2 regions of the Streptomyces sp. NPDC060232 genome follow, and region 2 is predicted to be linked to the other one. Evidence: predicted binding sites of a transcription regulator. Region 2 holds the regulator's gene; the other holds the start of a gene.
The links. The regulator HspR, encoded in region 2, represses chaperone genes until heat shock. The targets are predictions, from matches to a motif close to TTGAGNNNNNNNNNCTCAA.
Positions count from the first base shown of each region.

Region 1: lon (endopeptidase La) is a predicted target of HspR. The motif match lies at 4,632-4,650, and genes of this name have one in related genera.

Region 1 covers NZ_JBHXAG010000002.1:9,800-24,132, reverse strand. The annotation lists gene ACFWFZ_RS04190 (nitrate- and nitrite sensing domain-containing protein) at 1-260, opposite strand, end outside; gene ACFWFZ_RS04185 (protein phosphatase 2C domain-containing protein) at 659-1,432, shown strand; gene ACFWFZ_RS04180 (MarR family winged helix-turn-helix transcriptional regulator) at 1,609-2,049, opposite strand; gene lon (endopeptidase La) at 2,213-4,609, opposite strand; gene ACFWFZ_RS04170 (DUF4097 domain-containing protein) at 4,757-5,527, opposite strand; gene ACFWFZ_RS04165 (sulfurtransferase) at 5,929-6,957, opposite strand; gene ACFWFZ_RS04160 (hypothetical protein) at 7,129-8,391, opposite strand; gene ACFWFZ_RS04155 (hypothetical protein) at 8,547-9,122, shown strand; gene ACFWFZ_RS04150 (response regulator transcription factor) at 9,533-10,273, shown strand; gene ACFWFZ_RS04145 (ATP-binding protein) at 10,270-11,379, shown strand; gene ACFWFZ_RS04140 (multifunctional oxoglutarate decarboxylase/oxoglutarate dehydrogenase thiamine pyrophosphate-binding subunit/dihydrolipoyllysine-residue succinyltransferase subunit) at 11,639-14,333, shown strand, end outside.
Region 2 covers NZ_JBHXAG010000004.1:18,555-32,887, reverse strand. The annotation lists gene ACFWFZ_RS08510 (pyridoxal phosphate-dependent aminotransferase) at 1-362, shown strand, start outside; gene ACFWFZ_RS08505 (hypothetical protein) at 413-2,512, opposite strand; gene ACFWFZ_RS08500 (hypothetical protein) at 2,783-3,871, shown strand; gene ACFWFZ_RS08495 (YbjN domain-containing protein) at 3,888-4,427, opposite strand; gene clpB (ATP-dependent chaperone ClpB) at 4,580-7,171, opposite strand; gene ACFWFZ_RS08485 (pyridoxamine 5'-phosphate oxidase family protein) at 7,350-7,763, shown strand; gene ACFWFZ_RS08480 (hypothetical protein) at 7,898-8,212, opposite strand; gene ACFWFZ_RS08475 (hypothetical protein) at 8,209-8,484, opposite strand; gene ACFWFZ_RS08470 (helix-turn-helix transcriptional regulator) at 8,569-9,642, shown strand; gene ACFWFZ_RS08465 (heat shock protein transcriptional repressor HspR) at 9,722-10,195, opposite strand; gene dnaJ (molecular chaperone DnaJ) at 10,197-11,378, opposite strand; gene grpE (nucleotide exchange factor GrpE) at 11,418-12,077, opposite strand; gene dnaK (molecular chaperone DnaK) at 12,077-13,924, opposite strand; gene ACFWFZ_RS08445 (sugar transferase) at 14,132-14,333, shown strand, end outside.

The DNA.
Region 1 (14,333 bases), on a different contig from region 2:
TCGACGACGGCGTCGCGCTCGTCGGCGAGGACGTGCGTGAGGGTGAGGATCTGGCCGGTCTGCTCGGCGAGGGTGACCAGCCGCTGGGAGTCGTTCAGCTCCCTCGCGGCGGTGACGACGGCGGGGGTGCCGGCCGCGAGGACGGCGAGTCCTGCGACGGCGACGCCGACGACCAGCCGGCTGCGCACGCGGACGCGGCGTCCTGCGGGGGCCGGGCCTTCGGCGGCGGTGCCGTTCTTCCGAGACCGCTTCTTCTGCACCGGTGCTCGCAATCCTGTACGTGTGCTGTTGCTCGTCTACTCGTGTGGCCGAGGTAACGGCCGGTCAACAAGTAAACGCCCCCTGCCCCCTCGTACCGCCTCAGACCTTTGCAGCGTGTTGGGGAGAGAGCCGCACATCGCCCACCCGGCCACTCGAACGAGTGAACATCACGGATGAGTTGGCGACCAACTCGGGTGCCCGGTCGCAGAGCGCCTCCGTGGACAGGTGGTTGAAAGATCGATGCGGCCTTTGGCAGTATGCCCCGCCCACATCGCCGGTCCCGTGCCGGGGCCTTGCCGGGCGGGGCCGGACGCCGTGCGTACGCGGGCCGTCCACCACTCCTCCCCTGGTCCGTACCTTCCCGTGTCCGCGGGCCGCCGCCGGGCAGAATGTCCGTATGCGCATCGACCTCGCCACGGCCCCCGGCAGCCAGGAACGCCCCAATGAGGACTGGGTGTCGGCGTCGGCGCCCGCTTCGGGGGGCGGGGTCCTGGTGGTGCTGGACGGGGTCACCCCGCCCGCGGGCGGGGACGGGTGCGTGCACGGCGTGCCGTGGTTCACGGCCCGGCTCGGCGGCCGATTGACCGAACTGTCCGGATCGCGACGGGACATGCCGCTGGACCGGATCCTGGCCGAGGCCGTCCGCGCCACGGCTGCGGCCCACCGTGACACGTGTGACCTTTCTCACGTACGCACCCCGCAGGCGACGGTCGTCGTCGTCCGCTGGGACGAGGCGTACGTGGAGCACCTCGTGCTCTCGGACTCCGTACTGCTCCTGCAGGCGCCCGCGGGCGAGGTGACGGCGGTGCTCGACGACCGGCTGGACCGGGTGCCGAGGGAGGTGCTGCGCTCGGTGGCCGCGACGGACGCCCTGCGCAACGCCGAGGGCGGCTTCTTCACGGCGGCAGCGGACCCGTCGGTGGCGGCCCGGGCGGTCACCGGGCGCACCCCGCGCGGCCGGGTGCGGGCGGTGGCCGCGCTCACGGACGGGGCGAGCCGGTGGACGGACACGTTCGGGGAGGGCGACTGGGCCGAGTGCCTGGCGGTGCTGCGCAAGGAGGGCGCGGAGGGCCTGATCGGCCGGGTCCGCGCCGCCGAGTCCGACCGGGCACGCCCGGCGACCCGGCACAAGCGGCACGACGACGCAACGGCGGTCTACGCGGAACTCTGAGGCGCCGCCGGCACTAGGGCCTGTATCGAGTTGCCCCGCGGCGTCGCGACGCCCGGCACGCACCTCGGCGCACGAGCCACATGCCCCAGTAGCTCCGCTACGAGGACATGCGTCCCGCACGCCGAGGGCACGCACCCAACGCCGCTCCTTGCTCCACGGGGCAACTCGATACAGACCTAGTCGGCGCCGGCGTTCAACTGGTGCAGCAGCCGGGCCAGTTCCGCGACCTCGCCGCGGTCCCATCCGGCGAGCTTGCGCATGTACTGCTCGCGCCGTGCGCCCCGTACCCGCAGGAACCGCTCACGGCCCTCCTCGGTGAGCCCGACGAGGAAGGCGCGCCCGTCGGCGGGGTCCTGCTCGCGGGCCACCAGGCCCAGGACCTCCAGGGCCCGCAGCTGCCGGCTCATGGTGGCCTTGCCTACGCCGAAGTAGGCGGCGAGGTCGGTGGCCCGCTGCCGGCCGGCGGCCTCCAGGCGTACGAGGAGCCCGTACGCGGCGGGCTCCAGCTCGGGGTGGAGGGCGCGGGCCATCTCCCCGGAGGAGGCGCGGGCCCGCCGGAGGAAGACGGACAGCTCCCGCTCCAGGGCAAGGAACTCCTGGTCTTCACTCCCGCGCACGTCCCGCTCCTTCTTCGATGCTTCGATGCTTCGATGTGTGGCCCCCGGTGGGTCCCGGTGGGTGGGGGCCAGTATTTCGCAGCGGGTGCGCGGGCGGCCCGGGGCCCCGCCGGAGCGGGGACCCGGGCCGTCCGGGGGGCGGCGTATGCCCTTCGGCCAGGGGTCAGGCGACGGCCGGGACCTGCACCTGAGCCCCCTCCAGAGCGAGCTCCAGGACCTGGCGCACATCGGTCACCGGGTGCACCTCCAGCCCTTCCAGCACCTCGGCCGGGACGTCGTCCAGGTCGGCCTCGTTGCGCTTGGGGATGATGACGGTGGCCAGACCCGCCCGGTGGGCGGCGAGCAGCTTCTGCTTGACCCCGCCGATCGGCAGGACCCGCCCGGTCAGCGAGACCTCGCCGGTCATGGCCACGTCGGTGCGCACCTGCCGCCCGGACAGCAGGGAGGCGAGGGCGGTGGTCATGGTGATGCCCGCGCTCGGGCCGTCCTTGGGCACCGCGCCGGCCGGGAAGTGGATGTGCACCCCCCGGTCCTTGAGGTCGGCGACCGGGAGTTCCAGTTCGGCGCCGTGCGAGCGCAGGAAGCTCAGCGCGATCTGCGCCGACTCCTTCATCACGTCGCCGAGCTGGCCGGTGAGGGTCAGTCCGGCCGCGCCCGTCTCCGGGTCGGCCAGCGAGGCCTCCACGAACAGCACGTCGCCGCCCGCGCCGGTCACCGCGAGGCCGGTGGCCACGCCGGGGACGGCGGTGCGCCGCTCGGCCGGGTCCTGGGCGGACTCCGGCACGTGGTGCGGGCGTCCGATCAGGGCCCGCAGCCCGTCGGCCCCGATGCGCAAGGGCAGTTCGCGCTCGCCCAGCTCGTGCTGGGCGGCGACCTTGCGCAGCAGGCGTGCGAGGGCCCGCTCCAGGGTGCGGACGCCCGCCTCGCGGGTGTACTCCCCCGCCAGCTTGCGCAGGGCGTCCTCCTCCAGGACCACCTCGTCGGCGCCGAGCCCGGCGCGCTCCAGCTGGCGGGGCAGCAGGTGGTCGCGGGCGATGACGACCTTCTCGTCCTCGGTGTAACCGTCGAGGCGGACGAGCTCCATGCGGTCGGCGAGAGCCTCCGGGATGGCCTCCAGGACGTTGGCGGTGGCGAGGAAGACGACGTCGCTCAGGTCCAGTTCGACCTCCAGGTAGTGGTCCCGGAAGGTGTGGTTCTGGGCGGGGTCGAGGACCTCCAGGAGGGCGGCCGCGGGGTCGCCGCGGAAGTCGGAGCCGACCTTGTCGATCTCGTCGAGGAGCACCACCGGGTTCATCGACCCGGCCTCCTTGATGGCCCGGACGATGCGGCCCGGCAGGGCGCCGACGTAGGTCCGGCGGTGGCCGCGCACCTCGGCCTCGTCCCGGACGCCGCCGAGGGCGACCCGGACGAACGTGCGCCCCATGGCGTGGGCCACGCTCTCGCCCAGCGAAGTCTTTCCGACGCCGGGCGGGCCCACGAGCGCGAGGACGGCGCCGCCGCGGCGGCCTCCGACGACGCCCATGCCGCGCTCGCTGCGGCGCTTGCGCACGGCCAGGTACTCGGTGATGCGGTCCTTGACGTCGCTGAGGCCCGCGTGCTCGGCGTCCAGCACCGCCCGGGCGCCCTGGATGTCGTACCGGTCCTCGGTGCGCTCGTTCCAGGGCAGTTCGAGGACGGTGTCGAGCCAGGTGCGGATCCAGGAGCCCTCGGGGCTCTGGTCGCTGGACCGCTCCAGCTTGTCGACCTCCTTGAGGGCGGCCTCCCGGACCTTCTCGGGGAGGTCGGCGGCCTCGACGCGGGCGCGGTAGTCGTCGGACTCCTCGCCCTCCTTCTCGCCGTTCAGCTCGCGCAGTTCCTTGCGTACGGCCTCCAGCTGGCGGCGCAGCAGGAACTCGCGCTGCTGCTTGTCGACGCCGTCCTGGACGTCCTTGGCGATGGACTCGGCGACGTCCTGTTCCGCGAGGTGGTCGCTGAGCGCCTTGATCGCGAGCTTGAGGCGGGCGACCGGGTCGGCCGTCTCCAGGAGTTCGACCTTCTGCTCGACCGTCAGGAACGGCGAGTATCCGGAGTTGTCGGCGAGGGCGGAGACCCCTTCAATCTGCTGGACGCGGTCCACGACCTGCCAGGCCCCGCGCTTCTTGAGCCAGCTGGTGGCGAGTGCCTTGTACTCCTTGACGAGCTCGGCGACAGCGCCCGGCAGCGGATCGGGGACGGTCTCGTCCACGGTCTCGCCCTCCACCCAGAGCGCCGCTCCTGGCCCGGTGGTGCCGGCGCCGATGCGGACGCGCCCGAGGCCGCGGATGAGCGCGCCCGGGTCGCCGCCGGAGAGCCGGCCGACCTGCTCGACGGTTCCGAGCACACCGGTCGCGGCGTACGTGCCGTCGATCCGCGGCACGAGCAGCACTCGGGGCTTCCCGGTGCCCGCAGCGGCTTGGGCGGCCTCGACGGCCCCGCGCACCTCGGCGTCGGACAGGTCCAGCGGAACGACCATTCCGGGCAGCACGACCTCGTCGTCGAGAGGCAGCACGGGCAGGGTGAGCGTTACGGACGTCGAAGCCATGATCTTCCCTCCGGCAGTGAAGTTGAGCTATGGGGACTCAATGCATCTGCGCCTGCCGGTGTTCCCCACCCCCGTTCGCCGGGGGCGAACACGCCCCGGGCAGCCTCCCGGACCGGGGGCCGGTCAGCCGGTCAGCCGGTCAGCCGGTCAGCCGGTCAGGGGGGAGACGCGGATGTCGCCGGAGGTGGTTTTCGCTGTGAGGCGGGAGGGGGCGGAGGCGTCGTCGGGGAGGGAGACGTCGCGGGCGCCGGAGGTGGTGGAGACGGAGAGCCGGTAGGGGGCCGCGGGCACCTTCAGGCTGACGTCGCCGGAGGTCGTCTCGGCGAGCACCGAGGCGGGGGCCTTCGCGAAGTCCAGGCGCGTGTCGCCCGAGTCGGAGCGCACCGAGGTGTCCGGGCCGGCCAGGCCGGTGGCGGTGATCCCGCCCGAGGTCGTACGGATCCTCAGCGGGCCGGCGATGCCCTCGGCCCGGACGTCGCCGGACTCGGCCTCCACCTCGGCCGCGGCCACGCCCCTCACGGTGATGTCGCCGCTGTCGCTCTCCAGCGTGACCTTCGCGGAGGCCGGGACCTCCAGCCGGTAGTCGATGCGGCAGCTGCTCGGGCAGCCGCCGGCGGTGAAGGTGAGAACGCCCCCGTCGACCTGGTGGCCGGGCGTGGGGGCGGTGTCGCCGCGGTAGCGGACGGTGCGGCGGACCGTGACTCCGGGACCGGCCCCCGGGGTGATCTCGATCGACCCGGCCCGGGTGCCGGTCACCTCCACGGCCGTGACGGCCTCGGTGACCGTGGTGTCGGCGCGCGCCGTCTCGCGCGGACCGTCGACGAAGGAACATCCGGCCAGGACGAGGCCGGCCGCGAGGGCGACGGCCGCGGCCCGGGCGACCCGGGCGGCCCGGGCAGCCGTGGTGTGGGAAGTCATGCGCCGATCCTCCGGCGCCCGCCCCGCGCGGCCGATGGTGCCGGTACCCGGATCCGGTGTGGGGTTATCCCCCGTACCCGGCGGGGGAGGGCCCCGGCGGCGGGCCCCCTTCGGCCTTCGGGCCGAGCGGGGTCGTTTCCCCGTCGCCGTCCCGGCCTCCGCGTCCGCCGCCTCGGGGCGGTTCGGCTACGCGTACGTGACCGTCGCGGGCTACGGGGCCTCCGGCCTCCTGAGCGTCCGGGCGGACGCCCAGTGCTTCAACATCCCCGGTGCCGGCCAGGAGAACCCCGGGCCCGGTCACTCGCCGAAGAACCGCACCGACGCCTGGGCCGCGGTCTGCCTCCGGCGACACCGACTGCGAGGGGCCCTCCTTCCGACTGCGGCCCCCCACCGGTGGGGCGTCAGAACTCCTGAAGGTGCGGTCGGTCGTCTTCGGCCGGCCCCAGGCCGGCGCCCGCACCGGCCCCGGGGGCGGCGACCGCGCCGGCTCCCGGCCCGGTGGCGACCGGGCGCTGTGGGGAGGGCAGGCCCCACTCGCTCCAGGAGCCGTCGTACACCGCCAGGTCCCGGTAGCCGGCGAGTTCGGCGCCGAGGGCCAGCACGCAGGCGGTCACCCCGGAGCCGCAGCTGAAGCGGAGGCGTTCGCGCCCGCCCGCGGCCGCCTCGAAGGCGGCGCGGAGTTCCCCGGCCGGGCGCATCACGCCGTCGGGGCGCTGGAGTTCACCGAACGGCAGGCTGACGGCGCCCGGCATGTGGCCGCCGCGCAGGCCCGGACGGGGCTCGGGGGCGGTGCCCTCGAAGCGTTCGCGGGTACGGGCGTCGAGGACGGCCGCGGCCGGGTCGGACAGGGCCGCGGCGACGGCCTCGGCGTCGACGAGCAGCCCCGGACGGGGCCGGGCGGTGAAGGTGCCGCGCGGGCCCCCGTACTCCGGGGCGGCGGCCTCGACGGGCAGGCCGGCGCCCGTCCAGGCGGGCAGTCCCCCGTCGAGGACGGCGGCCCGGTCGAAGCCCATGGCGCGCAGCATCCACCAGGCGCGGGCGCTGGAGTAGACGCCGGCGCCGTCGTAGACGACGACGGTGTCGGTGTCGTCGACGCCGAGGGACCGCAGCGCCTCGGTGAACTCGGCGGGCCCGGGCATGGTGTGCGGTGCGGGCGCCGCGTGGTCGCAGAGGGCTCCGTCGAGGTCGAAGGGGCGGGCGCCGGGGATGCGGTGGCCCGCGGCGCGGTGGGCGCCGACGGAGGCGTCGAAGACGACCAGTCCGGGGGCACCCAGCCGGGCGGCCAGCCAGTCGGCCCCGACCAGCGGCCCCGGTCCCCCGGCCGCCGGGTCGGCCCCGGGGCCGGGCTCGGGCTCGCGGGACCCGGGGCGGTCGGACGCGGAGCGGTCAGACGCGGGGCGGTCAGACGCGGGGCGGTCGGACGTGGGCATACGGCACCTCCTGGGATCGGCGTGCCGCGTCCCTTCCGCCGGGGCGGCGCGGCCCGCCGGCTGTGCGACGCGGTCGCCCCATCCTCCGGCGCGGCCCGCGCCGGCCGGCAACCGCCCCCGCCTCGGGGCCGGTTCACCCGCCCGCGCCAGGAGGCGGGGCAGCCTCCCGCGTCAGGGGGCGGGGCAGCCGCCGGGACGGGCGTAGAGCGCGACCCGGGCGCCCCGCACCCCGGTGACCGAGCAGAGGTCGAACGAGCCCGCCAGCACCTCCCGCTTGACCGCCTCACGCGGGTAGGGGTCCAGCGGCTGGCCCGCCGGGTCCAGCAGGGCGACCACCCGGGGCGACGCGAGCAGGGCCGCGCGGATCCGCTCCGGGGGCAGCTCGGTGCCCTGGAGGCTGTGGGAGGCGGCCGGGGAGGCGGACAGGGCGGTGTCCCGCAGGCCGTCGTAGAGGTCCGGCGAGGACAGCAGCCACTCGCGCCTGCGGGAGGGCATGAACACCACCGCGTCCCCCGGGCGGGCCCGCTCCCGTACCGCGGCGGCCACCGCGACCACGTCGTCCTTGCGGCTCTCCGGGGTACGCAGCCACGCCGACCACAGGCCGAACGGCACGAGGAGGGCGACCGCCGCCGCCCACGGGCGCCATCCGCGGGCGTCGGCCAGCCGCGCGCCGGCCAGCAGGGCGGGCCCGGCCAGGGCGTAGAGCACGTACCGGTCGACGTACCAGGGGTTGAGCAGCGAGATCGCCATCAGCAGTCCGGGCGGCAGCAGCACCAGGGGCAGCGCCACCCGTACGAGGTCCTTCGGGGCGCCCCGCGCGAGCATCAGGGAGGCGGCGCCGACCACCGCGTACGCGGCCCAGTCCTGCCAGCTCGGCCGGCCCAGCCAGCCGAGCTGCTGGTGCGCCTGACGCACGCTCACCACGGCGAGCGGCAGCAGCAGGACGACGACGGTCGCGGCGCCGGCCCGCCAGCCGCGGGAGTGCCGGGCGGTGAAGGCGTGGGCGAGCAGTGCGAGCGCGGCGAACTCGTGCAGCCAGCAGCCGATCAGCAGCACCACGGTGTAGGCCGCCCACCGCTCGCACAGCATCAGGTACGTCGCCCACACCACGGCAGCCGCGACCATCGCGTACGAGCGGCCCTCCTGGGCGTACATCTGGACGGGTGGCAGCACGGCGTACACGCAGCCCGCGAGGAGCGCGGCCCGCTCCCCCGCCAGCCGGTGCGCGACGGCGGCCACCCCCGCGGCGGCGAGGGCGGTGGCGGCGACGGAGGGCAGCCGCAGCGCCCACAGGCCGCCGTCCCAGGCCTGGAACACGCCGTGCATGAGGACGTAGTAGAGGCCGTGCACGGCGTCGACCTGTCCGAGGAGGTCCCGTATCCCGCCGAGCGACCGGTGCGCCACCTGCCAGGTGACCGATTCGTCGCGCCACATGCTGCCGCCCCGTTCCAGGCCCCAGAGGCCGAGGACCGCGGCGAGCAGCGGCGGGAGCGGGCGCCATGGCGCGATGCGGCGGATGGCGGCCTCCTGGAGCTGTCGTGGAGCTGTCGGATCGGGGGTGCGGACTCCATACTCGGGGGTGGACCCGAGTGGCTGCGGAGGTGGGTGTGCGCGCGTTCCGGGCGGTGGCGGCGGTACTTCTGAGCGCGGTGGTCCTGGCCGGGTGCGGACCGTCCGGTTCCGGTGGCGGTGACGACGCACCGCCGAGGGGCTCCGCGGAACCGTCCACGGGTACGGGTACGGGTACGGACGCCGGCCCCGCCGCGAGCCCGAGCCCCGGCACCAGCACCAGCACCAGCACCAGCCCGAGCGCCGTCCCCGCCCCCGGTGAGACCCTGGTCCGGGCCACCCGCAGCGGGGGCTTCGCCGGCGAGACCCACACCCTCGTCGTGAAGGGCGACGGCTCGTGGTCCCGGCTGGACGGGAAGGCGCAGCCGGAGGGCACCGGAAAGCTGTCGGAGCAGGAGCTGGCGGCCCTGCGCACCGCGCTGCGGGAGGCGGACTTCGCCCGTCTGCCCAGGATGGCGACGGGCGGTCCCAAGATCTACGACGGCTTCCTCTACGCCTTCGTGCACGGCGGGTACGAGGTCGCCGGCGAGCAGGGGTCCCTGCCGCCGGCCCTGGAGCGGGTGGCGGACGCGCTGCCGCCGTTCACGGCGCGCTGAACTCCTGCGGCAGCCGGTCCGGGAAGCCGCGCGGCCGGCCGGCCGGCACGTCAACGCTCCGGACCCGGTCCGCCCGCCGGTCTGCACCGGCCCGGGGCGGGCCGCCATCGTCCCGGAGATCGCCGAACGGGCGGCCCGACGTGCCGAACGACACTCAGGGCCCGGTCTTCCCGCACGGCCGCGGACCGCCCTTGTAGGTCCCCTCCAAGAGGGATCCGACGAGGTCACAGCCGGTGGGGCAGCTGACCGCCGCACCCGCCGGACGCCGGCCCCGCACGGGGTCCGACACCCGGTACATCCCATTCCATTTACTCAGGTCCAACGCATATGCCGTGTCCGAACCCCACGTAGCCGCAGGCCGGAGCCTCCTCTACGCTGCACCCCATTCAGCGGGATCTTCAGGGGCGGACATGGAACAGACACACACCACCCACACCGGCGCCGCGGCAACCCCCGGCGCCCAGCGGCGTGTGCTCGTCGTCGAGGACGACCGCACCATCGCTGAGGCCATCGCGGCCCGGCTGCGCGCCGAGGGCTTCCAGGTACAGACGGCCGCCGACGGTCCCGCGGCCGTCGCCGCGGCCGAGAGCTGGCTGCCCGAGCTGCTGGTCCTCGACGTCATGCTGCCCGGCTTCGACGGGCTGGAGGTCTGCCGCCGGGTCCAGGCACAGCGCCCGCTCCCGGTGCTGATGCTCACCGCCCGCGACGACGAGACGGACATGCTGGTCGGGCTGGGCGTGGGCGCCGACGACTACATGACCAAGCCGTTCTCCATGCGCGAGCTGGCCGCACGGGTCCACGTACTGCTGCGGCGGGTGGAGCGGGCCACGATCGCCGCGCACACCCCGCGCGGCGCCACCCTGCGCCTGGGCGACCTGGAGATCGACCACGCGCAGCGCCGGGTCCGGGTGCAGACCGAGGACGTCCACCTGACCCCGACCGAGTTCGACCTGCTGGTGTGCCTGGCCGGGACCCCGCGGGCGGTGCTCTCCCGGGAGCAGCTGCTGGCGGAGGTCTGGGACTGGGCCGACGCGTCCGGGACCCGTACGGTCGACAGCCACATCAAGGCCCTGCGGCGCAAGATCGGCGCCGAGCGGATCCGGACGGTCCACGGCGTCGGGTACGCCCTGGAGACCCCGGCCCAGCCGTGACCGACCGGGCCCAGGGGCAGCGCCAGCGCCAGCGCCAGCGGCCCACCGGTGGGCTGCGGCCCTTCTCGCCGTTCTCGATCAAGACCAAGCTCGGCACGCTCGTGGTGGTCTCGGTCTTCATCACCACCGGCCTGCTGCTGGTGGCCCTGCGCACCGACACCGAGCTGCGGTTCATCACCGTCTTCTCGGTGATCGCCTCGATGCTGATCACGCAGTTCGTGGCGCACAGCCTGACGGCCCCGCTGGACGACATGACCACGGTGGCGCGGGCGATATCGCGCGGCGACTACACGCGCCGGGTGCGGGGCGCCGGACGCCGCGACGAGCTGGGCGACCTGGCCTCCACGATCAACCTCATGGCGGATGACCTGGAGGCCGTCGACCAGCACCGCAAGGAGCTCGTCGCCAACGTCTCGCACGAGTTGCGCACCCCGATCGCCGCACTGCGGGCGGTGCTGGAGAACGTCGTCGACGGTGTCTCGGCCGCCGACCCCGAGACCATGCGCACCATGCTGAAGCAGACCGAGCGCCTCGGCCGGCTCGTGGAGACCCTGCTGGACCTGTCCCGGGTGGACAACGGCGTGGTGCCGCTGAAAGCCCGCCGCTTCGAGGTGTGGCCGTACCTGTCCGGGGTGCTGAAGGAGTCGGGGCTGGCCGCCGCCGGCCGGCCGGGGCTGCTCTCCGGCTCCGGCGGGCACACCCGCAACGACGTGCACCTGCACCTGGACGTGTTCCCTCCGGAACTGTGCGCGTACGCCGACGCCGAACGCCTGCACCAGGTGGTCGCCAATCTGATCGACAACGCGGTCAAGCACAGTCCCCCGCACGGCCGGGTCACGGTCCGGGCGCGGGCCGGCGAGGCGCCCGGCGGCCTGGTGCTGGAGGTCCGCGACGAGGGCCCGGGCATCCCGGAGGCCGAGCGCTACCGGGTCTTCGAGCGGTTCAACCGGGGCAGCGCCCGAGGCGGCGACGGAGGCACCGGACTGGGCCTGGCCATCGCGCGCTGGGCCGTGGAGCTGCACGGCGGCCGGATCGGGGTGGCCGAATCGTCACGTGGCTGCCGCATCCTCGTCACGCTTCCGGGCAGCTCGCAGGTGCCGTGTTGACGTAGGGTTCGACTGGAAAGGACATGATCTCGGCCACACGTACCCGGGGTCCGTCAGGGGTGCGAAGCCAAGGGGGCCGCAACCTCGGTGCCCCCTACCCGAACCAGGCTGGTTTCCCGCCATTCCACGTCACGAAACCCGCCGTTCGATGTGACCTACGCGACGTAAGTCCCGCCCGGCCTGCATGCAGCGGCCGAGGAGGCGTAGCCTTTATTCCCGCTGTCCATACCTTGTGAAGCGGAAGAGGGCGGTTGCCGCCGTGTCGCCACAGTCCCCCAGTAACCCGAGCACCACGACCGACGCAGCAGAGGGCGGGAAGAACCCTGCCTCAGGCTTCGGCGCGAATGAGTGGCTCGTCGACGAGATCTATCAGCAGTACCTCCAGGACCCGCAATCGGTCGACCGGGCCTGGTGGGACTTCTTCGCCGACTACAAGCCGGGGGGCGTTGCCGCTCCGGTGACGTCGGCCGGTACCGAGAAGTCCACGCCGACGGACGGCGCCTCCGCACAGGCCGCCACCGCCGTCGCCAGGACCCCGCAGGCCGCCGACGCCGCCACGGGGGCGGCGGACGCCGCGCCCGCGCCCTCCGCGACGCCGACTCCTCCGCCTGTGTCAGCTCCTGCCCCTGCTCCTGCCATCCCCTCTGGTGCCCCTGCTGTGACTGTCACCTCCCAGGCCCCGGCCGCCGCACCGGCCGCGCCCGCCCCCGCCTCCGTAGCCCCGCAGAAGGCCGCGCCCCCCAGCGAGGCCCCCGCGGGCCCCGAACTGGTGACGCTCCGCGGCCCGGCGGCAGCCGTCGCGAAGAACATGAACGCCTCCCTCGACGTCCCGACGGCCACGTCCGTCCGCGCCGTCCCGGTGAAGCTGCTGTTCGACAACCGCATCGTCATCAACAACCACCTCAAGCGGGCCCGGGGCGGGAAGATCTCCTTCACGCACCTCATCGGCTACGCGATGGTGCAGGCCATCAAGGCCATGCCGTCGATGAACCACTCCTTCGCGGAGAAGGACGGCAAGCCGACCCTGGTCAAGCCCGACCACGTGAACTTCGGCCTCGCCATCGACCTCGTGAAGCCCAACGGCGACCGCCAGCTCGTCGTCGCCGGCATCAAGAAGGCCGAAACCCTCAGCTTCTTCGACTTCTGGCAGGCCTACGAGGACATCGTCCGCCGCGCCCGCGTCGGCAAGCTGACGATGGACGACTTCACCGGTGTGACGTGCTCCCTCACCAACCCCGGCGGCCTGGGCACCGTCCACTCCGTGCCCCGCCTGATGCCCGGACAGTCGGTCATCATGGGCGTCGGCTCCATGGACTACCCCGCCGAGTTCCAGGGCACCTCGCAGGACACCCTGAACAAGCTGGGCATCTCCAAGGTCATGACCCTGACCTCGACCTACGACCACCGGGTCATCCAGGGCGCGGCCTCCGGCGAGTTCCTGCGCATCGTCGCGAACCTGCTCCTCGGCGAGAACGACTTCTACGACTCCGTCTTCGAGTCGCTGCGCATCCCGTACGAGCCGGTCCGCTGGAACCGCGACATCGACGCCAGCCATGACGACGACGTCACGAAGGCCGCCCGCGTCTTCGAGCTGATCCACTCCTACCGGGTCCGCGGCCACGTCATGGCCGACACCGACCCGCTGGAGTACAAGCAGCGCAAGCACCCCGACCTCGACATCACCGAGCACGGCCTCACCCTGTGGGACCTGGAGCGCGAGTTCGCCGTCGGCGGCTTCTCCGGCAAGTCGATGATGAAGCTGCGCGACATCCTCGGCGTGCTGCGCGACTCGTACTGCCGCACCACCGGCGTCGAGTTCATGCACATCCAGGACCCCAAGCAGCGCCGCTGGATCCAGGACCGCATCGAGCGCCCGCACACCAAGCCGGAGCGCGAGGAGCAGCTGCGCATCCTGCGCCGCCTGAACGCCGCCGAGGCCTTCGAGACCTTTCTGCAGACGAAGTACGTCGGCCAGAAGCGCTTCTCCCTGGAGGGCGGCGAGTCCGTCATCCCGCTGCTCGACGCCGTCATCGACTCGGCCGCCGAGGCCCGCCTCGAAGAGGTCGTCATCGGCATGGCCCACCGCGGCCGCCTGAACGTCCTGGCGAACATCGTCGGCAAGTCGTACGCGCAGATCTTCCGCGAGTTCGAGGGCAACCTCGACCCGAAGTCCATGCACGGCTCCGGCGACGTCAAGTACCACCTGGGCGCCGAGGGCACCTTCACCGGCCTGGACGGCGAGCAGATCAAGGTCTCGCTCGTCGCGAACCCCTCCCACCTGGAGGCCGTCGACCCGGTCCTGGAGGGTGTCGCCCGCGCCAAGCAGGACGTCATCAACAAGGGCGGCACGGACTTCACGGTCCTCCCGCTCGCGCTCCACGGCGACGCGGCCTTCGCCGGCCAGGGCGTCGTCGCCGAGACGCTGAACATGTCGCAGCTGCGCGGCTACCGCACCGGCGGCACCGTGCACGTGGTCATCAACAACCAGGTCGGCTTCACCGCCGCCCCGGAGTCCTCGCGTTCGTCGATGTACGCCACCGACGTGGCCCGCATGATCGAGGCTCCGATCTTCCACGTGAACGGCGACGACCCCGAGGCCGTGGTCCGCGTCGCGCGTCTGGCCTTCGAGTTCCGCCAGGCGTTCAACAAGGACGTGGTCATCGACCTCATCTGCTACCGCCGCCGCGGCCACAACGAGTCCGACAACCCGGCCTTCACGCAGCCGCTGATGTACGACCTGATCGACAAGAAGCGCTCGGTGCGCAAGCTGTACACCGAGTCCCTCATCGGTCGCGGCGACATCACGCTGGAAGAGGCCGAGCAGGCGCTCCAGGACTTCCAGGGCCAGCTGGAGAAGGTCTTCGCGGAGGTCCGCGAGGCCGCCACGCAGCCCGCGGTCGCGGCGCCGGCCGCCCCGGGCACGTCCGCCGTCTTCCCGGTCGCGGTGAACACCG
Region 2 (14,333 bases):
CCGGCCCCTTCCAGTACGCCATCGCGGAGGCCCTGGAACTGCCGGACGCCTACTACGAGGCCTTCCGCAGCGACCTCGCCGCCAAGCGCGACATCCTCGCCGACGGCCTCGCGTCGGCCGGCTTCGAGGTCTTCCGCCCGCAGGGCACCTACTTCATCACCACCGACATCACCCCCCTCGGTGAGAAGGACGCCTACGCCTTCTGCCGCACCCTCCCCGAACGCTGCGGCGTCGTCGCCATCCCCAGCTCCGTCTTCTACGACGACCCCGACGCCGGCCGCACCCAGGTCCGCTTCGCCTTCTGCAAGAAGGACGACGTCCTCGCCGAGGCCGTCGGCCGTCTTCGCCGCCTCACCTCCTGAACGCGCGGCGGGCCGCGCCACCGAGAGCGCTACGGTGGCGCCGCCGCTCGTCAGCGGTGCCGTCTGCGGCCGCTCCCGCCGGTGCCGCGCCTGCGGGTGCGGGTGGTGCGGGTGCGGCCGAGACGAGCGGCGGGTACCCGCAGCGCCCGGGCCGCCAGCTGCCTGAGCTCCTCCAGGCCGGCCCTGTCAGGGTGCGCCGAGTCCAACGCGGCAGCGATCGCGTCCCCGACCTCGGCGCCCTGGGCGCGCAGCGCCTCCTCAGCGCCACCTGGGCCGCCCGCCAGCTCCACGAGCTGGAGCAGGTTCTCGGCGAGCAGCAGCAGATGCTCGGCACCGGTCATGTCCTCGGGAGACAGCAGGTCACGCTGCGCGAGCGCGTTCAGCGCCAGCGGCGCCAGCTGGCTGTCGCGGCGCAGTGCGCGCAGCAATCGCTCGCTCTCATCGTCCGGAGAAGCCACCAGCAGCACGTCGAGCATCGCCTGCGCACGGGTGTGGAAAGGCGTGGTCCGTAGGGCGTCTGTCAGTTCCCGCTGTGCGTCCACCCGCTCGCCGCAGGCCGTGATCCAGCCGGCCAGCTCCACCTGGGCGGCATCCGGAGGATATTCCTCTGCCAGCACTCCCAGCAGGCCGGCCGCCGGTGCTCGGGCCAGTTCACCGATCAGTGGCGCGTGGCGACCGACCGCCAGCAGCCGCTGCCGTACGGCCCGGGTTCCGAGCTCGGTGAGACGGATGAGTTCGACCGGCCCGGCGGTCAGCTCCGTGCGCCGCGCCTCGGCACGCTCACCCGCCGCAGGGTCCGGTGTCGTCCCTGCAACGCCCAACAGCTCCCCGAGCTCCGGCGGCATGCCGGCGAGCAGCTCGGGTGCGGTATCGGAGAGGTCGACGTCGAGGAACACCGGGTCGGCCATCCCCTCGTCACGCTCGATCGCTCCCAGGTCGTCCAGCAGGTCGAGCACCGTGCGCAGGTCCCGGTCGGCGTGCCTGAACCACATGCGGTGCGAGAGGTCCGACCCGCCGTCGAACCGGAACGAGGTCCGATAGGCCAGGTGCACCGTGTCGCGCAGCCGCGGCCAGGGCATCGGATACGGCAGGCTGTAGAGCGTGTTCAGCACATCCGCCAGCACGTCCTCGTAGACGTCGAAGAGCATCGACTCCGCGTGCCGGCCATTGCCCCCGAGCAGGGGCTGCCGCAGCTCGAAGCACGCGTCGAAGGCACGCAGCCACAGCACAAGCGGGTCGGCCAGCACCGGCCGGGCCTTGGCCACCGCGTACAGACGCCCCTTGACCACCCGGACCAGCCGCGCCCTCTTCGCCCACTCGACCAGCAGTCCCAACCGTGGCAGGTCGGCCGAGGAGCGCACCCCGTCGAGCGTGTCTCCGGTACCGAGTGCGTCCACCAGCTCTCGGGCATCGGCCATCCGCAGCCGTCCCGTCGCCGTCACGGGGCGGCCTTCCGCTCCCGTCCACTCGGTGAGTCCGCGCAACTGCGCCACCGTCGCCGACGCCTGTGCCCGTCGGCGCAGTTCGTCGTCCTCGGGCAGTGCGACGGGCAGCTGCGGCTCGGCGCGCTCCGAGCCAGAGGGCGCGCGGCCGGTCAGCCGCCGTTCCATGATCGCGTCGAGGGCCCGCTCATCGTAGGTGGCTTCTCCGCGTCGCGCCCGGTCCGCGAAGCGCTGCAACGCCGCCCCGTCCCGGATGTCCACTCCCTGCTCGGCGGCCGTCATCGCCCAGAACTTCGCCAGACCCCAGCGAGTGCGGTCCGCCATCGCTGTCGGGTACTGCTCCGCGGCCTTGTCGACCGCGGCGAGGGACTCCTGGAGCGAGGGGCCGCGTGGGTCCGCCAGCTGCGCGGCATGCAGATAGCGCAGCAGCGTGCGCAGGGTGCCCGGAGCGTCGCAGCGTTCCTCCCCGGGGAGTTCGGTGACGTTCCAGGGCAGCCAGGTGAGCAGAAGCTCCTGCGCATGGCGCGCCTCCCACAGACCCAGTCGGCCGTCGGCCGTCGCCCGGTGCCGGTAGTCCAGCACCGTCTCGGCCGTGAACCCGTCCACCGGGAGTCCCTGCTCCCCGGCCCACCGGACCAGGCGGTCGACGAGCAGTCCACGCGCTGCCTCGAATTCCGCCTCGGCCTCGGGCTCGAACCTCATCCGCATCTAGCCGTCCCCACCTGTCCGCAAGCAGTCCTTGCGGCGGCACACTACCGGCGGACTGCGCCCGGGGGACTCGGCCGAGGAACGAGCGACCTCGGCCTCACGAGGCTGATCGCGCCATTCACCCCCGACGGGCCGCGGGGGCGCTTAAGGTGCCCGAGGCTCCTCCCGGTACGGAGGGGCGTTCTCAGGCAGCGCAGGAAGTCGGGGGAGATGACGGCGACGGGCAGTACGTCTGTTTTCGTGCGGCCGCGGGACGTCAGAGCCGTCGGCGTGCCCACCGCCGCGCTCGCGCTCGGCGTGTTCGCCGCGATCCGCGTGACCGGAGCCGCCGTGCTGGCCCTGGCCGCGTGGTGGGCCGGGCGCAGCCCCGTCCGGGTGCTGGGACACTCCTGGGACTCCGCCTGGTACCTCGCCCTCGCACAGCGCGGCTACGGCCGCACCCAGATGTGGCCGGTCACCGGGCTGGTGCAGAGCGACTACGCCTTCTTCCCGCTGTACCCGGTGCTGGTGCGCCTGTGCGGCGGCGGCGAGTGGGGGGCGCTGCTGGTCGCCTGGACCGCGGCCGCCGTGGCCGCCGTCGGCGTGTACCGGGTCGGGGAGCTGGTGGCCGGGCGGCGCGTCGCGCTGCTGCTGGTGGCCCTGTGGGCGGTGGTCCCGCACGCGGTGGTGCTCACCCTCGCCTACACCGAGCCGCTGCTGGTCGCCCTCGCCGCCTGGTCGCTGTACGCGCTGCTGCGCGAGCACTGGCTGCTCGCCGCGGCGGGGGCACTCCTGGCGGGACTGACCCGGCCGACCGGGATCGCCGTCGCCGCGGCCGTGTCCGTCACGGCGGCGCACGCGCTGCTCGTACGAAGATCCCGCGCGCCCGAGGTGTGGGCGGCCGGGCTGCTGGCGCCGGCGGGCTGGCTGGCGTACGTGGCGGCCGTCGGGGTACGCCGGCACGACGCGGCCGGGTACTTCACCGTGCAGCGCCAGTGGGGCTCCCGCTTCGACGGGGGCGGATACGTGATGTCCGCCCTCTGGCGGGTGCTGAGCGGCGGCCCCGTGGCGCTCGCCACCGCTGTCACGGCGGTGCTGCTGGGAGCGGCCCTGCTCCTGGCGGTGCTGCTGCTGTTCCACCGGCCGCCGCTGCCCCTGCTCGTCTACACCGCGGTCCTGCTGGTGATCACCCTGGGCGGGGCCGGCTACTTCGAGTCGAAGCCGCGGTTCCTGCTGCCGGCGTTCCCGCTGCTGCTGCCGCTGGCCGCCGTGATGGCACGAGCCCGGCCGCGCTCCGCGGTCGTGGTGACCGCGGGGCTGGCCGGGCTCAGTTGCGCCTACGGGGTCTACCTCCTGGTCTTCGCCAAGATGCCACCGTGAGGGAGAGGCCGGGGGGTCAGCTGTCCCCGCCGTCCTCTTCCCCGCCGTCGGCGGAGTCGATGTCCTTCTCCAGTCCGAGCTGCTCCGTGAGCCACTTGTCGAACTCGATGGACGCGCGGACCCAGCTGACCGTGGAGGACACGAAGTGCTCCAGGTTGACGCCGGTGCCGATCAGCATCTGCGCCTCGCCGATCAGGCGGACGGAGCCGTCGTCGTGCGTGTGGCTGTAGACCTTCGGCCACAGGGTGCGACGGTTCCAGTCGTCGATCGACTCGAGGAGCTGCGGCTTCTCGTCGATCTTGTGCGGACGGTCGTAGAAGGTCCGCACCGAGAAGACCTGCTGCTCCGCTTCGCCGCGGAACATGAAGTACGTACGGAACTCCTCCCACGGCGCCGCGAGGTCACCCTCGTCGTCGACGACGTACTTGAGCTCCATCTGCTCCAGCAGCTGCTTGACCAGATCCTGGTCGGGGACGACGGGGCCCGCCGGTCCTGTGGCCTGCGGATCGGGCTGCTGCCCTCCGAAGTTCGGAATCGAGGCCGGGTCGATGCTCACCGTGTACTTCCCTTCGTGCGGATACTTGCATCCTCCCCCATCCCGCCCACCCCATGTCCAGCCCGACGGTCACGGATCCGCTGCGGGCGGACAGGAGTGCACCCCGCGCACGTGCCTGTACGCGGGGTGCACGGGGTGCACGGGGTGCCGGGTCAGAGGGCCTTGCCCACCAGCAGGTCCTCGCCCGCCACCTCGACGCGCACGGTGTCGCCGTCGCGGACCGCTCCGGAGAGGATCTCCTTGGCCAGGCGGTCGCCGATCGCCGTCTGGATCAGGCGGCGCAGCGGCCGGGCGCCGTACGCCGGGTCGTTGCCCTTGTCCGCCACCCAGGCCAGGGCCTCGGGAGTGACGTCCAGGGTCAGCCGCCGGTCGGCCAGGCGCTTGGCGAGGCGGCCGATCTGCAGCTCGGCGATGTGCGCCAGCTCGTCCCGGCTCAGCGCGGAGAAGACCACCAGGTCGTCCAGGCGGTTGAGGAACTCCGGCTTGAAGCTCGCCCGTACCACGTCCAGGACCTGCTGCTTCTTCTGGTCGGCCGGGGTGGCCGGGTCCATCAGGAACTGGCTGCCGAGGTTCGAGGTCAGGATCAGGATGGTATTGCGGAAGTCGACCGTCCGGCCCTGGCCGTCCGTGAGCCGACCGTCGTCCAGGACCTGGAGCAGGATGTCGAAGACCTCGGGGTGGGCCTTCTCCACCTCGTCGAGGAGCACCACGCTGTACGGGCGGCGGCGGACGGCCTCGGTGAGCTGGCCGCCCTCCTCGTAGCCGACATAGCCGGGCGGGGCGCCGACGAGCCGGGCCACGCTGTGCTTCTCGGAGTACTCCGACATGTCGACGCGGACCATGGCCCGCTCGTCGTCGAAGAGGAAGTCGGCGAGCGCCTTGGCCAGCTCCGTCTTGCCCACGCCCGTCGGGCCGAGGAAGAGGAAGGAGCCGGTCGGCCGGTCCGGGTCGGCGATGCCCGCGCGGGTGCGGCGTACGGCGTCGGAGACGGCCCGTACGGCCTCGGTCTGGCCGATCAGGCGGCGGCCCAGCTCGTCCTCCATGCGGAGCAGCTTCTGGGTCTCCCCCTCCAGCAGCCGGCCGGCGGGGATGCCGGTCCAGGCACCCACCACGTCCGCGATGTCGTCGGGCCCGACCTCGTCCTTGACCATGGAGTTCTTGGCGGTCTCGGCCGCGGCCTCCTCCTCGGTGGCTTCGGCCAGCTCGCGCTCCAGCTGCGGGATCTCCCCGTAGAGGAGCTTGGAGGCGGTGTCGAAGTCGCCGTCGCGCTGGGCGCGCTCTGCCTGGCCGCGCAGGTCGTCCAGGCGCTCCTTGAGCTCACCGACCCGGTTGAGGGACTGCTTCTCCTTCTCCCAGCGGGCGGTCAGGCCGCGCAGCTCCTCCTCCCGGTCGGCGAGGTCCTTGCGGATCTTGTCGAGGCGCTCGCGCGAGGCGGGGTCGGACTCGTTGTTCAGCGCCAGCTCCTCCATCCGCAGGCGGTCCACCGAGCGCTGCAGCTCGTCGATCTCGACGGGCGAGGAGTCGATCTCCATGCGCAGCCGGGACGCGGCCTCGTCGACGAGGTCGATGGCCTTGTCGGGCAGGAAGCGGGAGGTGATGTACCGGTCGGAGAGGGTCGCGGCGGCGACCAGCGCGCTGTCGTTGATGACCACCTTGTGGTGGGCCTCGTAGCGGCCCTTGAGCCCGCGCAGGATCGCGATCGTGTCCTCGACGGACGGCTCGGCGACCAGCACCTGCTGGAAGCGCCGCTCCAGCGCCGGGTCCTTCTCGATGCGCTCGCGGTACTCGTCGAGGGTGGTCGCGCCGACCATGCGGAGTTCGCCGCGGGCCAGCATGGGCTTGAGCATGTTGCCGGCGTCCATCGCGGAGTCGCCGCCGGCGCCCGCGCCGACGACCGTGTGCAGCTCGTCGATGAAGGTGATGATCTGGCCCTCGCTGGACTTGATCTCCGCGAGGACGGTCTTGAGCCGCTCCTCGAACTCGCCGCGGTACTTCGCGCCGGCGACCATGGCGCCGAGGTCGAGGGAGACGAGCCGCTTGTTCTTCAGGGACTCGGGCACGTCGCCCTTGACGATGCGCTGGGCCAGACCCTCGACGACGGCCGTCTTGCCGACGCCGGGCTCGCCGATGAGCACCGGGTTGTTCTTCGTACGGCGCGACAGGACCTGCACGACGCGCCGGATCTCGTGGTCGCGGCCGATGACCGGGTCGAGCTTGCCGTCGCGGGCGGCCGCCGTGAAGTCGGTGCCGAACTTCTCCAGGGCCTTGTACTGGCCCTCGGGGTCGGGGGTGGTCACCCGCCGTGCTCCTCGTGCGTTCTGGAAGGCGTCCAGCAGCTTCTTCGCCGTCGCGCCCTGGGCGGAAAGGACCTCACCGGCCGCGCCGCCCTTGGCGGCGACGGCGATGAGCAGGTGTTCGGTGGAGAGGTACTCGTCGCCGAGCTTGCCGGCCTCACTGTCGGCCTCGGCGAGCACGGCGAGCAGCTCGCGGGTGGGCTGCGGGGGTGCGACCGTGGAGCCGGTGACGCTGGGCAGTGCGGCGAGCAGGCGTTCGGCGCCGCTGCGCACGGCGGCCTGGTCCGCGTCCGTGGCGACCAGCAGGTCGATCACGTTCTCGTTGTCCTCGCCGGCGAGCAGGGCCAGCAGCAGGTGTGCGGGGGTCAGGTCCGCGTGGCCTTCCTTGACGGCCCTGCCGGTGGCCGCGTTCAGCGCGTCGCGGCTCTTGTTGGTCAGCTCGGCGTCCACTGCGCCTTCTCCTCTCCGAGGGAAACACAACCAGGTCGGCCCGGGTCCGGGTCCAGGTGTCTGGATCTGGGCCTGGATCTGCATCGGGGTCTGGATCTGACAGAGTCAGCGTATGCAAAGTTGAGTCTATTCCACTCAAGGCAGTTGAGGGGAACGCTTTCCCCGTAGCCTTCGGCCCATGTCCCATGACGTACTCAACCCGACGCCCGAGTACCTCGCCTTCTGGCGGGAGCGACACGTCTGCACGCTGACCACGCCGCGCCCCGACGGGACCCCGCACGTGGTGCCGGTGGGCGTGACGTACGACCCGGAGGCCGGCCTGGCCCGGGTGATCAGCAACAAGCACAGCAAGAAGGTCCGCAACGTCCTGGCGGCGCAGGCGGCGCAGGGCGGCGGGGCGCGGGTGGCGGTCTGCCAGATGGAGGGACGCCGCTGGGCCACGCTGGAGGGCCGTGCGGTGATCCGCACGGACGAGGCGTCGGTCGCCGAGGCGGTGGCGCGCTACGCGGAGCGGTACGGGCGGACCCCGTCGCCCAATCCCGACCGCGTGGTCATGGAGATCACCCTGGACCGGGCCATGGGTCGCGCATGAGCCGTTGATTCTTCATCTTGTCCGGTTCACGCACTGGACGCGGGCATCACAACGGCGCCATCGTGGTCAGGTCCACGACGGCGCCGTTGTGTGGGGGTAGCGCCTGAGCGATCTGGAACGACGGGGGAATCGCTTCAGGCACTGCGGGGGGTGGCGGTGGTGATGTCGGGCTCGAAGAGCTGGTGGTCCCGCTGATCGAGATTGACGAAGACCATTCCGTAGCGCACCTCGCAGCGGACGGGCTGCGGCGCGCCGCGCGGGCGGCGCAGGCACCGGTAGGCACGGACGTCCTCGTCCTCCTCGCGCACGATGACGATGGGCTGGCCGAACAGGGTGACCATCAACGAGTCGCCGGGGTGGGGGATGGCCGTGGCGAGGTCGATGAACTGCCAGCCCGAGCGGTAGGCCGACGCCATCTCGCGGCGGAAGCCGCGGTCGTCGGGGGTCATGCGGACACCGTCGCAGGAGCCTCGGTCCAGCCCGTGTCGTCCTTACCGCCCAGCTCGGCGGCGGTCCAGCCGGTGTCCGCGTACTTGCCCACGGGCGCCGTGGTCCAGCCGGTGTCGAACTCCGTGCTCGTCAGGCTCGTGCCCTGACCGTCCCTAGCGCTCCCCGCGTCACTTTCGACGGCGCTGACTGCCCCAAAAACCGCAACGGCGGAGAAACCTATGGCAAGCACCGAGCGAAGCATTCTCTTGTACATGGTCGGCTTCGTCCTCACTTGATGGAATCCTCTCCCCCGCGTGACAGACGATGGCTCATTCAGGCACGTCAATGCCACAGGGACGATGCATCATGTTCTTGCATGTTCAGGACCCTGGGGGGTGGAGATTTGACGCGAAAAGAGACAAAGGCGACACATCCCCACCCCGTCACGTCCATGTGCGCCGAGGGAACCCGGCTCTACGCGGCTGCCCTGAGCACCGGCCGGATAGCCCGGGGAGAGATCCAGAACGCCCCCTGCCTGCTGGAACTCGCCCTTCTGCAGCCCGACCCGGATGACGCCAACCAGCTCCGCCCGGTTCCCCCGTCCGTGGCTTTGGCTCAACGGCTCCACCCGATTGAACGCGAGATCCAGGACCGCCGACGCAGCGCTGTAGATCTCACCGACACTTTCGAGCCTTTCCTGGCCATCAGCGCACAGAGCCCGGCCAACACCCACGCCATCACGGTGCTGGAGGGTTTCGAACGGATCAACGCCGCACTGAACCTCGCGACGGCCGAATGCCACACCGAGGTACTGACGGTCCAGCCGGGCGGAGCGCGGCCCTCCGAGGCCCTCACACAGGCCCTGGAGCGCGACCAGCCGCTGATCGACCGCGGGGTCAGCATACGGACCCTCTACCAGCACACCGCACGGCACAGCCAGGGCACCCTCGCCTACGTGGACCGGATCTCCACGGGCAAGGTCGAGATCCGCACCCTCGAAGAGCTGATAGAGCGCCTGATCATCTTCGACCGCACCGTCGCCTTCATCCCGGTGAGCGACGACCGCCGCGTCGCGCTGGAACTGCGCCACCCCGGCCTCGTCGACTACCTCATCAAGGTGTTCGAGCAGCTCTGGCACCGCGCCGTGCCGCTCACCGAGGAGGTGACGTACCGCAGCACCCCCGGCGGCATCACCGGCGTGCAGCGCACCATCGCCCAGCTCCTCATCGAGGGGCACGTGGACGAGGCCATCGCCCGCCGCCTCGGTATGAACGTACGCACCTGCCGCGCCCACATCGCCAAGCTCGCCACCACCCTGGGCAGCGGCAGCCGCGCCCAGCTCGGCTACCTCATCGCCCGGTCGGGCATCCTGGGCCGCCCCTCGGCCCCCGAGGAGTGCGAGGACCACGGCCCGGACCACGACCCGCGCCCGGACCCGGAAGGCCTCTGAAAAGCCCTCAGGCCCCGCCCTGGGAGGGGCGGGGCCTGCAGGTGTGCTTCCGGGGGCCGGACGGCGTGCCGGGCGCGCGTCAGTCCATCGGGCGCTTGGGGCTGGGGCGCCAGACCACCAGGGCGCTGCCCGGCTGCGGCGGCTGGTAGGGGACCAGGTCGCGGCGGTACGAGGCGTGCACCTGGGCCTCGCGGGCCCGCAGCGTGGCGGCCGCGCCGTCCACCGCCGCCGAGAGCTCGGCGACGCGCTGCTGGAGCGCCGCCACCTGGTTCTCCAGTTCGATGATCCGCTTGATGCCCGCCAGGTTGATGCCCTCGTCCTGGGACAGCGTCTGCACCGTGCGGAGCAGTTCGATGTCCCGGGCGGAGTAGCGCCGGCCGCGGCCGGCCGTACGGTCCGGGGAGACCAGGCCGAGACGGTCGTACTGGCGGAGGGTCTGCGGATGCAGGCCCGAGAGCTGGGCGGCCACCGAGATCACGTAGACCGGGGTCTCGTCGGTGAGTGGATAGGCACCGCTCCCCAGACGGGAGGACTGTCGTCGGCGGCCGTCCATGTCATGCTCCCTTCGCGGACTCGAACAGCGCGGAGCGCGGGTCCTGCGACTCCGTCGCCTCGCGGTACATCTCCAGCGCCTCGCGTGCCTTGTCGGACAGCTCGGTCGGAACCGCGACCTCCACGGTGACCAGCAGGTCCCCGCGGGTGCCGTCCTTGCGGACCGCTCCCTTGCCGCGGGCCCGCATCGTACGCCCGTTCGGGGTGCCCGGGGGCAGTTTCAGCGTCACCGAGGGGCCGTTCAGCGTCGGGACCTTGATGTCGGCACCCAGCGCCGCCTCGGCGAACGTCACCGGGACGGTCACGGTCAGGTTGTCGTCCTTGCGGCCGAACACCGGGTGGGTCCCGACGTGGACCACCACGTAGAGGTCGCCGGCGGGGCCGCCGCGCTCGCCGGGAGCGCCCTTGCCGCGCAGCCGGATCCGCTGGCCGTCCAGGACCCCCGCCGGGATCCGGACCTGCATGGTGCGGGAGCTGCGGGCACGGCCGCTGCCCTTGCAGACGTCGCAGGGGGTCTCCGCGATCAGGCCGCGGCCCTTGCAGTCCGCGCAGGGATCGGTCAGCGAGAAGCCGCCGCCGCTGCCCCGCGAGACCTGGCCGGTGCCGACGCAGGTCGGGCACACCCGGGGCGTGCCGTTCTTGTCGCCGGTGCCCGAACAGGCCTTGCAGGGCGCCTGCGAGGACATCCGGAGCGGGACCGTGGCCCCGTCCACCGCCTCCGTGAAGGAGAGGGTGACCTCCGACTCGATGTCCTGGCCGCGGCGCGGCTGGGTACGGGTGCCCGCACCCGGGCCGGCGCCGCGGTTGAAGAGCCCGCCGAAGACGTCTCCCAGGCCGCCGCCGAAGCCGCCGGCCTGACCGCCCTGCTGGGTGCCCCCGAAGAGGTCGCCCAGGTCGAAGTTGAACGATCCGCCGCCGCCGCCCGGCCCGGGGCGGAAGCCGCCGTTGCCGAACAGCGCGCGCGCCTCGTCGTACTCCTTGCGCTTCTTGGCGTCCCCGAGGACGTCGTTCGCCTCGGAGATCTCCTTGAAGCGCGCCTCGGCGGAGGCGTCGCCCTTGTTGGCGTCCGGGTGGAACTCGCGCGCGAGCTTCCGGTACGCCTTCTTGATCTCGGCCTCGGTGGCGTCCTTCGGGACACCGAGGACCTTGTAGTAGTCCTTCTCCACGAAGTCCTTCGTGCTCATCCCCGGTGTCCCTCCTCCCGTGCCTCTACGTGTACTGCGTCAGCCCTGGTCGGCTGCATCCGCGTCCTCGCCGGACGGCTTGTCGCCCTCCGCGGACTCGGACTTGGGGGCCGCACCCGGCTGGGGCTCGGCCACCGCGACCCGTGCGGGACGGATCGTACGCTCGCCGATCCGGTACCCCGGCTGCAGGATCGCCACGCAGGTCGTCTCGGTGACGTCCGGCGCGTACGAGTGCATCAGGGCCTCGTGGACCGTCGGGTCGAAGGGCTCGCCCTCCTTGCCGAACTGCTGCAGGCCCATCTTGGCGACGACCGTCTCCAGCGATTCGGCCACCGACTTGAAGCCGCCGACCAGCTCGCCGTGCTCCCGCGCCCGGCCGATGTCGTCGAGCGTCGGCAGGAGCTCCGTCAGGAGGGACGCGACCGCGATCTCCTTGACGGTGATCCGGTCCCGCTCCACCCGGCGGCGGTAGTTCTGGTACTCCGCCTGGAGCCGCTGGAGGTCCGCGGTGCGCTCACCGAGCGCGGTACGGGCCTGGTCCAGCTGCGCCAGCAGGGCCACATCCTGTGCGCTGTCCCCGGCCGGGGCCGCCCCCTCCGCCGTGTCGGCGGAGTCGGCGGCCTTCGGCTCGGCGTCGTCCTGAGCGGCGTCGGCGGGGACTTCGGGCTTCTCGTCGAAGCCCGGGGTCTCCTCCGACATCAGGCAGCGCCACCCTTCGGCTTCTCGTCGTCGACGATCTCGGCGTCGACGACGTCGTCGTCGGCCTTGGCCTGGCCCGCGTCACCGGCCGCGCCGGCGGCACCCTGGGCGGCCTGCGCGTCGGCGTAGAGCGCCTGGCCGAGCTTCTGGCTGACCGCGGCGAGCTTCTCGGTCGCGCTGCGGATCTCGCCGGTGTCCTCGCCCTTGAGCTTCTCCTTCAGCTCGGCGACGGCCGACTCGACCTCGGTCTTGACCTCGGCCGGGACCTTGTCCTCGTTGTCCTTGACGAACTTCTCCGTCTGGTAGACGAGCTGCTCGCCCTGGTTGCGGGACTCGGCGGCCTCCTTGCGGCGCAGGTCCTCCTCCGCGTACTGCTCCGCCTCCTGGCGCATGCGGTCGACCTCGTCCTTGCCGAGCGAAGAGCCGCCGGTGACGGTCATCTTCTGCTCCTTGCCCGTGCCGAGGTCCTTGGCCGTGACGTGCATGATGCCGTTCGCGTCGATGTCGAAGGAGACCTCGATCTGCGGGACGCCACGCGGGGCCGGCGGCAGGCCGGTCAGCTCGAACATGCCGAGCTTCTTGTTGTACGCCGCGATCTCGCGCTCGCCCTGGTAGACCTGGATCTGCACGGACGGCTGGTTGTCCTCGGCCGTCGTGAAGATCTCGGACCGCTTGGTCGGGATCGTGGTGTTGCGCTCGATGAGCTTGGTCATGATGCCGCCCTTGGTCTCGATGCCGAGGGACAGCGGGGTCACGTCGAGGAGCAGGACGTCCTTGACCTCACCCTTGAGGACACCGGCCTGGAGGGTGGCGCCGATGGCGACGACCTCGTCCGGGTTGACGCCCTTGTTGGCGTCCTGACCGCCGGTGAGCTCCTTGACGAGCTCGGCGACGGCCGGCATGCGGGTGGAGCCGCCGACCAGGACCACGTGGTCGATCTCGGACAGCTGGATGCCGGCGTCCTTGATGACGTTGTGGAACGGGGTCTTGCAGCGGTCGAGCAGGTCAGCGGTGAGCTGCTGGAACTGCGAGCGCGTGAGCTTCTCGTCCAGGTGCAGCGGGCCCTCGGCGGACGCCGTGATGTACGGCAGGTTGATCGAGGTCTCCGTGGAGGAGGACAGCTCGATCTTCGCCTTCTCGGCGGCCTCGCGCAGACGCTGGAGCGCCATCTTGTCCTTGGACAGGTCGACGCCGTGGCCGTTGGCGAACTGCTTCACCAGGTAGTCGACGACGCGCTGGTCCCAGTCGTCACCACCGAGGTGGTTGTCACCGTTGGTGGCCTTGACCTCGACGACACCGTCGCCGATCTCCAGGAGCGACACGTCGAAGGTGCCGCCACCGAGGTCGAAGACGAGAATGGTCTGGTCGTCCTTGTCGAGACCGTAGGCCAGGGCGGCGGCCGTCGGCTCGTTGACGATGCGCAGGACGTTCAGACCGGCGATCTCGCCGGCCTCCTTGGTCGCCTGGCGCTCGGAGTCGTTGAAGTAGGCCGGGACGGTGATGACCGCGTCCGTGACCTTCTCGCCCAGGTAGGCCTCGGCGTCGCGCTTCAGCTTCTGCAGGATGAAGGCGCTCATCTGCTGCGGGTTGAAGTCCTTGCCATCCAGGTTGATCTTCCAGTCAGTGCCCATGTGGCGCTTGACGGAGCGGATGGTCCGGTCAACGTTCGTGACCGCCTGGCGCTTGGCCACCTCGCCGACGAGGACCTCGCCGTTCTTGGCGAAGGCGACGACGGACGGCGTGGTCCTGGCGCCCTCGGCGTTGGTGATGACGGTGGGCTCGCCGCCTTCCAGAACGCTGACGACGGAGTTAGTGGTGCCCAGGTCGATGCCGACCGCACGTGCCATTTCGATTCCTCCAGCTGACTTGAGTGGAACAGACTCAACCATGCCGTACCGGCCGCGCTCGCGTCAACAGAACTGAGTCGGGTCGGCTCAACCTTTAGCTGCCACTTACGCGCAACCTTCGCCTTTCCCGGGGACGGGACGGCCGGACGGGGGACCCGCGCCGCGCGGCGCGCCGGGGCCGCGACACCCGTGCGGCAGCGTGCTGGCATGCCCCTCACGCCCACCGCCCCCCGGCCGCGGACGCGGATGCGGATGCGGCGGATTCAGCTCCCAGCGGCCCCGCCGGCGAAGCGGGTGCTCGACCTCGCCGGGGCGGTGATCCTGCTGACCCTGCTCGCGCCGGTCCTGGCCGCGACCACCGCACTGCTGTACGCGGCCACCCGCGGGCACCCCTTCGCACGGGAGGCCG